Regions from separate parts of the Diaphorobacter sp. ED-3 genome, predicted to be linked through region 2. Evidence: predicted binding sites of a transcription regulator. Region 2 holds the regulator's gene; the other holds the start of a gene.
The links. The regulator sigma-54, encoded in region 2, starts transcription at its own class of promoters, with help from an activator protein. The targets are predictions, from matches to a motif close to TGGCANGNAANCTGCTTT.
Positions count from the first base shown of each region.

Region 1: nirB (nitrite reductase large subunit NirB) is a predicted target of sigma-54. The motif match lies at 2,057-2,074, and genes of this name have one in related genera.

Region 1 is NZ_CP115182.1:2,792,537-2,796,907, reverse strand. Features, by position in the region: gene nirB (nitrite reductase large subunit NirB) at 1-1,889, opposite strand, end outside; gene PCQ86_RS13605 (efflux transporter outer membrane subunit) at 2,378-3,949, opposite strand; gene PCQ86_RS13600 (efflux RND transporter permease subunit) at 3,946-4,371, opposite strand, start outside.
Region 2 is NZ_CP115182.1:552,320-556,690, reverse strand. Features, by position in the region: gene PCQ86_RS02740 (THUMP domain-containing class I SAM-dependent RNA methyltransferase) at 1-831, opposite strand, end outside; gene PCQ86_RS02735 (acyl-CoA thioesterase) at 828-1,271, opposite strand; gene PCQ86_RS02730 (RNA polymerase factor sigma-54) at 1,275-2,852, opposite strand; gene lptB (LPS export ABC transporter ATP-binding protein) at 2,905-3,657, opposite strand; gene lptA (lipopolysaccharide transport periplasmic protein LptA) at 3,681-4,340, opposite strand.

The sequences.
Region 1 (4,371 bases), 1.9 Mb from region 2:
CGCCAGACGTTGACCAGGTCTTCCTTCTTCACGCCCAGCAGGTCGATGCGCTGGCCGCCCGTGACCTTCACCGTGGGGATCTGGTACTTGTCCACCACGTCGGCGATGCGGCGCAGTTCGGCGGCACTGGTCTCGCCGCCCCACATGCGCGGCACCACACTGTAGGTGCCATCTTTCTGAATGTTGGCGTGGCTGCGCTCGTTGATGAAGCGGCTTTGCGGGTCGTCCCGCGCCTCCTTGGGCCAAGTGCTGATGAGGTAGTAGTTCACGGCCGGGCGGCAGGTGGCGCAGCCGTTGGGCGTCTTCCACTCCAGGAAGCGAAACACGCCGTCCACGGTCAACAGCCGGTGTGTGCGGATGGCTTCGCGCACGGCCTGGTGGCCGTGGTCGGTGCAGGCGCACACGGGCTTGGTCTTGGGCGTGGCGGAATAGTCGCCGCCCGCAGTGGCCATGAGGATCTGCTCCACCAGCCCGGTGCACGAGCCGCAGCTGGCGCTGGCCTTGGTGTGCTTGCGCACCTCGTCCAGCGTGAACAGGCCCTTGTCCTTGATGGCCTTGCAGATCTGGCCCTTGGTCACGCCGTTGCAGCCGCAGACCTCGTCGCTGTCGGCCATGGCGGCGGCCTTGTTCTGGCCCTGATGGCCCGCGTCGCCCAGGTGCGATTCGCCGAACATGAGCCGGTCGCGGATGTCGGCCACGCTGCGGCCGTCACGCAGCAGCTTGAAGTACCAGCTGCCGTCCACCGTGTCGCCATAGAGGCAGGCGCCCACGAGCCGGTCGTCCTTGAGCACCAGCTTCTTGTATACACCCCCGCCCTCGGCATGCGGGTCGCTGAGCACGATCTCCTCCGTGCCCTCGCCGCCCTGGAAGTCGCCGGCGGAAAACAGGTCGATGCCCGTGACCTTGAGCTTGGTGGAGGTGAGCGAGCCCTGGTAGCGCCCGATGCCCCATTCCGCCAGGTGGTTGGCCAGCACCTTGCCCTGCTCGAACAGCGGCGCCACCAGCCCGTAGGCGATGCCGCGGTGCGCCGCGCATTCGCCCACGGCGTAGATGCGTGGGTCGGTCACGGTCTGCAGCGTGTCGCTGACGACGATGCCGCGGTTGACGTGCAGGTGCATCTGCTCGGCCAGGGCCGTGTTGGGGCGGATGCCCACGGCCATCACCACGAGCTGGGCGGGCACCTCGCTGCCGTCCTTGAAGCGCACCGCAGCCACGCGGCCGTCGCCGCCGGCCACCAGTTCCTGCGTCTGCGCCTGCATCAGGAACTGCATGCCGCGCTCGGCCAGCGACTGCTGCAGCAGCTTGCCCGCCACGTCGTCAAGCTGGCGCTCCATGAGCCACTCGCCCGCATGCACCACGGTGACCTGCATGCCGCGCTTCATGAGGCCGTTGGCCGCCTCCAGGCCCAGCAGGCCGCCGCCGATCACCACGGCGTGCCGGTAGCTAGCGGCAGCGTCGATCATGGCCTGCGTGTCCGCGATGTCGCGGTAGGCCAGCACGCCGGGCAGCTCACGGCCCGGAATGGGCAGCATGAACGGGTTGGAGCCCGTGGCGAGGATCAGCCGGTCGTAGGGGGCCTCGACGGTGCGGCCGTCCTGCGCCACGCCATGCACGGTGCGCCGCGTGCGGTCCACGTGGGTCACGGTGCACCCCGCGTGCAGCGTGATGTGGTGGTCCGCATACCAGGACCAGTCGTTGAGGACGATCTCCTCCAGCGTCTGCTCGCCCGCCAGCACGGGCGACAGCAGGATGCGGTTGTAGTTGGGGTGCGGCTCGGCGCCGAACACCGTGATGTCGTAGAGGTCGGGCGCGATCTTGAGCAGCTCTTCCAGCGCGCGCACGCCTGCCATGCCATTGCCCACCATCACCAGCCTGGATTGCTTCACCATCGTCTCCCCGGCGGGAATGCCCCGCGCAGCCACATCAACAAAAAAGGCGTCCGCACGCCGCACCGGGCAGGGGCCTGGTTGCGGGTGGGGACGCCTTCGTCCCGCGAGCCCTGCCTCCGCCGTTGGAGAGGGCTCGCGCTGCGGCCTACCGTGGCCGCGCTGGCTTCAATGCAATGGGCGTGCCAGGGTGCGGCGGGGTGAGAGGTGTGCGCTCATGGGTTGGGATGAATAGTCCGCTATCGCTTGATGGACAAGTGCGAGCAGCTATGGTTTCAGGAGCAATCGCGCGCTTGGGCGGGCGTGGCGGGCTGCGCACCGCCGTGGTGCAAGTGGCGGCGCGATGGTGCGAGCGCTGGCGTCCTGATTGCGCCCGGACCTCGTAGGGGATGTTGTGCCGGTGGCACGGCCCCTGCGTGCGCGCCCGATGCACCGCAATTGAACAAGAACAGCGTCCAGCGCTTGCCCCTCAAGCGCTGCCAGCGATGGAATCAGGAGCCGCCTGCCGGCGGTGGTGTTGGGTCCGTCCAGGCGCCGCCCAGCACCTTGTAGAGCGTCACGCGGTTGACCTGCTCGGCCAATTGCAGCGTGATCTGCGCCTGCTGTGCGGCATACAGCGTGCGCTGCGCGTCCAGCACGGCGAGGTAGTTGTCCGCACCGAGGCGAAAGCGTGCGTCCGACAGCTGCAGCGTGCGCTGTGTGGCCTGCACCAGCGAGCCTTGCGCCTGCAGGCGCTCGGTGAGCGTGGCGCGCTCGGCCAGCGCGTCGGACACTTCGCGGAAGGCGGTCTGGATGGCCTTCTCGTACTGGGCCACGGCGGTGTCGCGCGTCACCTCGGCCACGCGCAGGTTGGCCTGATTGCGGCCGGCGTCGAAGATCGGCAGGCGGATCTGCGGCGCGAACGCCCAGGTGCCGTTGCCGCCCTCGAACAGGCCCGACAGCGCATTGCTGGCCGTGCCCACCGAGGCCGTGAGCGTGATCGACGGAAAGAACGCCGCGCGGGCCGCGCCGATATTGGCCGTGGCGCCCTGCAGTGCATGCTCGGCCGCGCGCACGTCGGGGCGGCGCAGCAGCACGCTGGACGGAACGTCTGCAGGCACGGCCAGCAGCGCCGTTGCGGGCGCCTCGGGATCGGCCAGCGCGGGGACGGGGGACCGGGGGGCAGGACTGTTCGCAGTACCGGTGCCGGGAGAGGGCTGGGTTGCAGTCGTGGCCGGGCCCGCGATGGCCGTTTCCACGGTGGCCACGCTGGCGGGCAACAACGCTGGGGGCACGGGCGATCCCACCAGCAGGGCCAGGGCGTTGCGGCTGCGCGCCAGCTGCGAGACGAAGGCGGCCGCATCCACGCGTGCGGTGTCGGCCGCCGACTGGGCCTGCGCCAGCACCAGGCCCGAGCTGGCGCCCAGTTCATGGCTGCGCTGCGTGAGCTCCAGGGCCTGCTGGCGCGTGCGCAGGGTCTCGCGTGCCAGTTGCAGGCGGCGCGCGTCGGCGTCCAGCGTGAGCCAGGCGCCGATCACCTCGGCCACCAGGCTGAGCTGCACGCTGCGGCGGTTCTCCGCCACGCGCAGGAACTCCTGCAGCGCGGCATCGTTCAGGTTGCGCACGCGGCCGAAGAAGTCGATCTCGTAGCTGCTGAAGCCCAGTGTGGCGCTGTACTGGCTGGTGGTGTTGGAGCGGCCCGCGGCGGTCAGGTCGTCAGCGGTGCGGCTGCGGTTGCCCGCGCCGGCCGCGTTCACCGTGGGAAAGCGGTCGGCCTGCACCACGCCGTACTGCGCGCGGGCCTTGTCGATGGCCAGTACCGCCACGCGCAGGTCGCGGTTGTTCGCCAGGGCCTGTTCCACCACCGTGCGCAGGCGGGCGTCCTGCACGAAGTCTTGCCAGGCCATGGGACCTCCGTCCGGCAGCGCCACGGCGCCGGCGGTCGGTGGCTGGGGCAGGGGCGATGCCACCGTGTCCGGCACGGGCAGCGGCGGCGCTTCGTAGCGTGGCGCCAGGTTGCAGCCGGCCAGCAGGGCGCAGGCCAGGGCGGCGGTCACAGGCGTGAAGGGATGGGGGCGCGTCATGCGGCACTCTCCGGGTGGATGGGGGCAGGCTGGGCCGCGTCTTCCTGGCGCGAGCGGCTCTTGAACCAACTGCGGATCAGCAGGAAAAACACCGGCACCATGAAGATGCCCAGCACCGTGGAGGCCACGGTGCCGCCCAGCACGGCCGTGCCGATGGCATTGCGCCCGCCTGCGCCGGCGCCCGTGCCCAGGGCCAGCGGCACCACGCCGAAGCCAAAGGCCAGCGAGGTCATGAGGATGGGGCGCAGGCGCATGCGCACGGCTTCCAGCGTGGCATCCAGCAGCTTGCGGCCCTGTTCCTGCAACTGCACGGCAAACTCGACGATCAGGATGGCATTCTTGGAGGCCAGGCCCACCGTGGTGATCAGGCCGACCTGAAAGTACACGTCGTTGGCCAGACCCCGCGTCCAGGTCGCCAGCAG
Region 2 (4,371 bases):
GCGCTGGGCAAAGTCCACCATGCGGTGCGACACGTCGCTGCCAAAAATCGGCACCGAGGCCGCGGTAACGGCGCTGGCAGCTTCGTCCTTGATCGCAGACCAGACATGGGCCTGGTGCGGCAAAAGCTTCTCGAAGGCAAAGCGCCGCTGCAGCCCCGGCGCGATGCGGCAGGCGATCTGCGCGGCCTCGATGACCACGGTGCCGCTGCCGCAGCAGGGGTCGTACAGCGGCAGCGGCTGCTCGCCATGCGGGTCCCAGCCGGTGGCGGCGATCATGGCGGCGGCCAGCGTTTCCTTGAGCGGCGCGTCGCCCTTGTCCTCGCGCCAGCCGCGTTTGAACAGCGGTTCGCCCGAGGTGTCGATGTAGATCTGGGCGCGGTCGCTGGTCAGGTGCAGGTGCACGCGCACGTCGGGCCACTGCGTCTGCACGTCGGGGCGCACGCCGGCCTTGGCGCGGAAGCGGTCGGCCACGGCATCCTTCACGCGCAGCGCGGCGAAGTTCAGGCTCTTGAGCGGGCTGTGCTGGGCCGTCACCTCCACCTTGAAGCTCTGGCGCGGGGTGAACCAGATCTCCCAGGCCACGTCGGCCGCGGCGGCATAGATGTCGTCCTCGTTGCGGTAGGGCCGCTCGGCCAGTTGCACCAGCACGCGCTGCGCCAGGCGGCTGTGCAGGTTCAGGCGCAGCGCGTCGCGCCAGGAGGCGCGCAGCAGCACGCCCGCGCGGCCCACGAGCAGGTCCTGCCCGGCCAGCCCCGTGAGGCCATGCACCTCGTCGGCCAGATAGCCCTCCACGCCAGCGGCGCAGGGCAAAAAGAGTTGAAGCTGGTTCATTGCGGCTGTGCTGCGCGCTGCAGCAATGGCTGGAGCACGGATTCGGGAATGGGTGCGGGCTTGCGGGCCGCCCGGTCGATGAAGACGATGCCGGTCTTGCCGCGCGCGATCTCGCGCCCCTGGCTCTTCTCGGTCAACCGGAAGACGAGGTCGAAGCCGTAGCGGTTGAAGTCCTGCGGCGTCATCTCCACGCGCAGCGTCTCGCCGTGGAACGCCTCGGACTTGTATTGCGCCACGATGTCGCCCACCACGGTGGACAGGCCCGCCACGTCGGCCTCGGGGTAACCCAGCGACTTGAAGAAACGCACGCGCGCCTCGGACACGAGGCTGAGCAACTGCGCGTTGTCCAGGTGCCCGCCCTGGTTGACATGGCTGATGTAGATCTGCAGCTCGGTACTGAAGCCGAAGTGCGGGGGAAGGTCGAAGACGACGCGTGCCATGGTTCAAAGTGCCTTGCGGAGGTTGGCCGGGGCGATCTTGAGCGCCTCACGGTATTTGGCCACGGTGCGGCGCGCACATTCAATGCCCTGCTCCTTGAGCATCTCGGCGATCTGGCTGTCCGACAGCGGCTTGTGCGGGTTCTCGGCCGCGATGAACTGCTTGATGAGCGCGCGCACGGCCGTACTGGAGGCGTTGCCGCCGGTTTCGGTGCCCAGCCCCGAGCCGAAGAAGTATTTGAGCTCGTACGTGCCCTGGGGTGTGGCCATGTACTTGGCGGTGGTCACGCGGCTGATGGTGGACTCGTGCAGGCCCAGTTCATCGGCAATGTCGCGCAGCACCAGCGGGCGCATGGCCAGTTCGCCATGCACGAAGAAGTTCTTCTGCCGCTCCACGATGGCGCGCGACACGCGCAGGATGGTGTCAAAACGCTGCTGGATGTTCTTGATGAACCAGCGCGCCTCCTGCAGCCGTGCCTGCAGCGCCTGGTGGCCTTCGCCACGGCCGCCGCGCAACGCGCCGGCGTAGATGTCGTGCACGCGCAGGCGCGGCATCACGTCCGGGTTGAGCTGCACGCTGAAGTTCTGCTGTCCGCCGCGGCCGGTTTTCTTGACGATCACGTCGGGCACGATGATGTTGCGGTCCACGTCGGCAAAGCGCCTGCCCGGGCGTGGCTCCAGCCGCGCGATCAAGGCCATCGCAGCGCGCGTGCGCTCTTCGCTGGTGCCGCAGGCCTGCGCCAGGCGGCGCACGTCGCGCTTGGCCAGCAGGTCCAGCGGCTGGCCGCAAATGGCCAGCGCGGCCTGGATCACGTCGGGGTCGCCCTCTTCGTCCTGGTCCATCGCACGCAACTGCAGCGTGAGGCATTCGGCCAGTCCGCGCGCGCCCACGCCCGCGGGCTCCAGGCTTTGCAGCAGGCGCAGCGCCACGGTGAAGCGGTGCACCAATTCATCGAGTTGCTCGGGGTCTTCGGTGCCCGCCAGGCTGGCGGCCAGGTCCTGCAGCGACTCGTCCAGGTAGCCGTCGTCGTTCAGCGATTCGATGAGGAAGCGCAGCGCGGCCATGTCCAGCTCGGACAGGCGCAGCGCCAGCGCCTGGCGGTGCAGGAAGGCCGTGAGCGACTCCTGGCTGCGGGCCAGCTCGGTGGCGTCCACCTCGTCGTCGCTCCCCGCGCCGGCACCGTTGCGTGCCGGGGCGTCGCCGCCCCACTCGCTGTCGTCGGGCGCCAGGTCTACCGAGCCGTCGCCTTCCCAGTCCGCGGGTTCGGCCGTGGATTCGGCTGTGGAGGTTTCTGCATCATTTTGGCTTGTAGCGCTTTCCTGCCCTGCGCTGACAGCTCCTGAATAAATAGCATCTTCGACTTCTCGGTCTTGCTCGCTCACCGGTGCATCGGCCTGGGCCAGGCCGAACTCCTCGCGCGGGGCCTCTTCCAGCGTGCGCTCCAGGAAGGGGTTCTCGTCGAGCATTTGCTCGACCTCCTGGGCCAGCTCCAGCGTGGACAGCTGCAGCAGGCGGATCGACTGCTGCAACTGCGGTGTGAGCGCCAGGTGCTGCGAGACGCGCAGCGACAGGCCGGGCTTCATGGCCTGCAACCCACTGTCTGGTCCTGCATCGCGCCGTGGTCGCCCATCACTCTCACATGCGGAAGTGCTCGCCCAGGTACACCCGGCGCACTTCCGCGTTGTCGACGATGTCCGACGGCGTACCCTGAGCCAGCACCTGGCCGTCGCTGATGATGAAGGCGTGGTCGCAGATGCCCAGCGTCTCACGCACGTTGTGGTCGGTGATCAGCACGCCAATGCCGCGCGCCTTGAGAAAGCCAATGATGCGCTGGATCTCGATCACGGCGATCGGGTCGATGCCGGCGAAGGGCTCATCCAGCAGGATGAAGCGCGGCTGCGTGGCCAGCGCGCGCGCGATCTCCACGCGCCGGCGCTCGCCGCCCGACAGCGCCAGTGCAGGCGACTTGCGCAGGTGGTCCACGCGCAGTTCCTGCAGCAGCGCGGTCAGGCGCCGCTCCACCTCGGCGCGCGGCAGGGAGCGGCCGGCCTCGTCGGTCTGCAGCTCCAGCACCGCGCGCACGTTGTCTTCGACATTGAGCTTGCGAAAGATCGAGGCTTCCTGCGGCAGGTACGACAGGCCCAGCCGCGAGCGCCGGTGGATGGGCATGTCCGTCACGTCCTGCCCGTCGATGCTGATGCGGCCGCCGTCGCTGCGCACCAGGCCGACGATCATGTAGAACGACGTGGTCTTGCCGGCGCCGTTGGGGCCCAATAGGCCCACCACCTCTCCCTTTTGCACGACCACGGACACGTCCTTGACCACCTTGCGGCTGCCGTAGGACTTCTCCAGGTGCAGCGCCTCCAGGCGGCTGACGCCTTCGCTCATGCGCGCATCGTCCAAGGCCGCGCTCACTTCGCGCCGTCCAGGCTGGGGCTGGTACGCAGCGCGGGCGGCTCGGTGCGCACGGGCGGCGTGGCGCTGGTGCCCGAGGCGGGCTCCTTGGGCGCGAGCACCGCCCGCACCCGGCCGCCCGGCGTGCCGGCAGTGGCGCCGCCGGGCGCGGTCTTCTGCCCGTCCACGGTGAACACGTCCGTGAGGTTGTTGTAGACGATGAGGGCGCCGGCCAGCTCGTCGGTCAGTGTGGCCTCGCGGTAGCGACGCAGCTCGGCGCGGCGGATGAGCTTCACCACGTCGGCGCGGCCGTCGTATTCGATGACCTCACCCTCGCCCTCGACGAACTCGTCGGGCGCGCCCGGCGCGGTGTCACGCTTTTGCCGGAAAAAAGCGCGCTTGCCCGGCTCGGCCGTCACCACACCGTACTGGAAGCCGTCGGCATCCTGGCGCACCTCCAGCTGCGCGCCGCGCAGCACGATGGTGCCCTTGGTCATGACGACACGGCCGGTGAAAACGCTGGTCTGCTTGAGCTCATCGTGGCGCAGGGCATCGGCCTCGATGTTCATGGGCTTGTTGCGGTCGGCTTTTTCGGCATGCACCAGCGGCGATGCAGCCAGCGCCAGGGCCAGCGCTGCGGCGCGGGACAGGAGGAGGAAGGGCAATCGGGTTCTCATAGAGGGCACGAATCTTGCGGTCATTGTACTG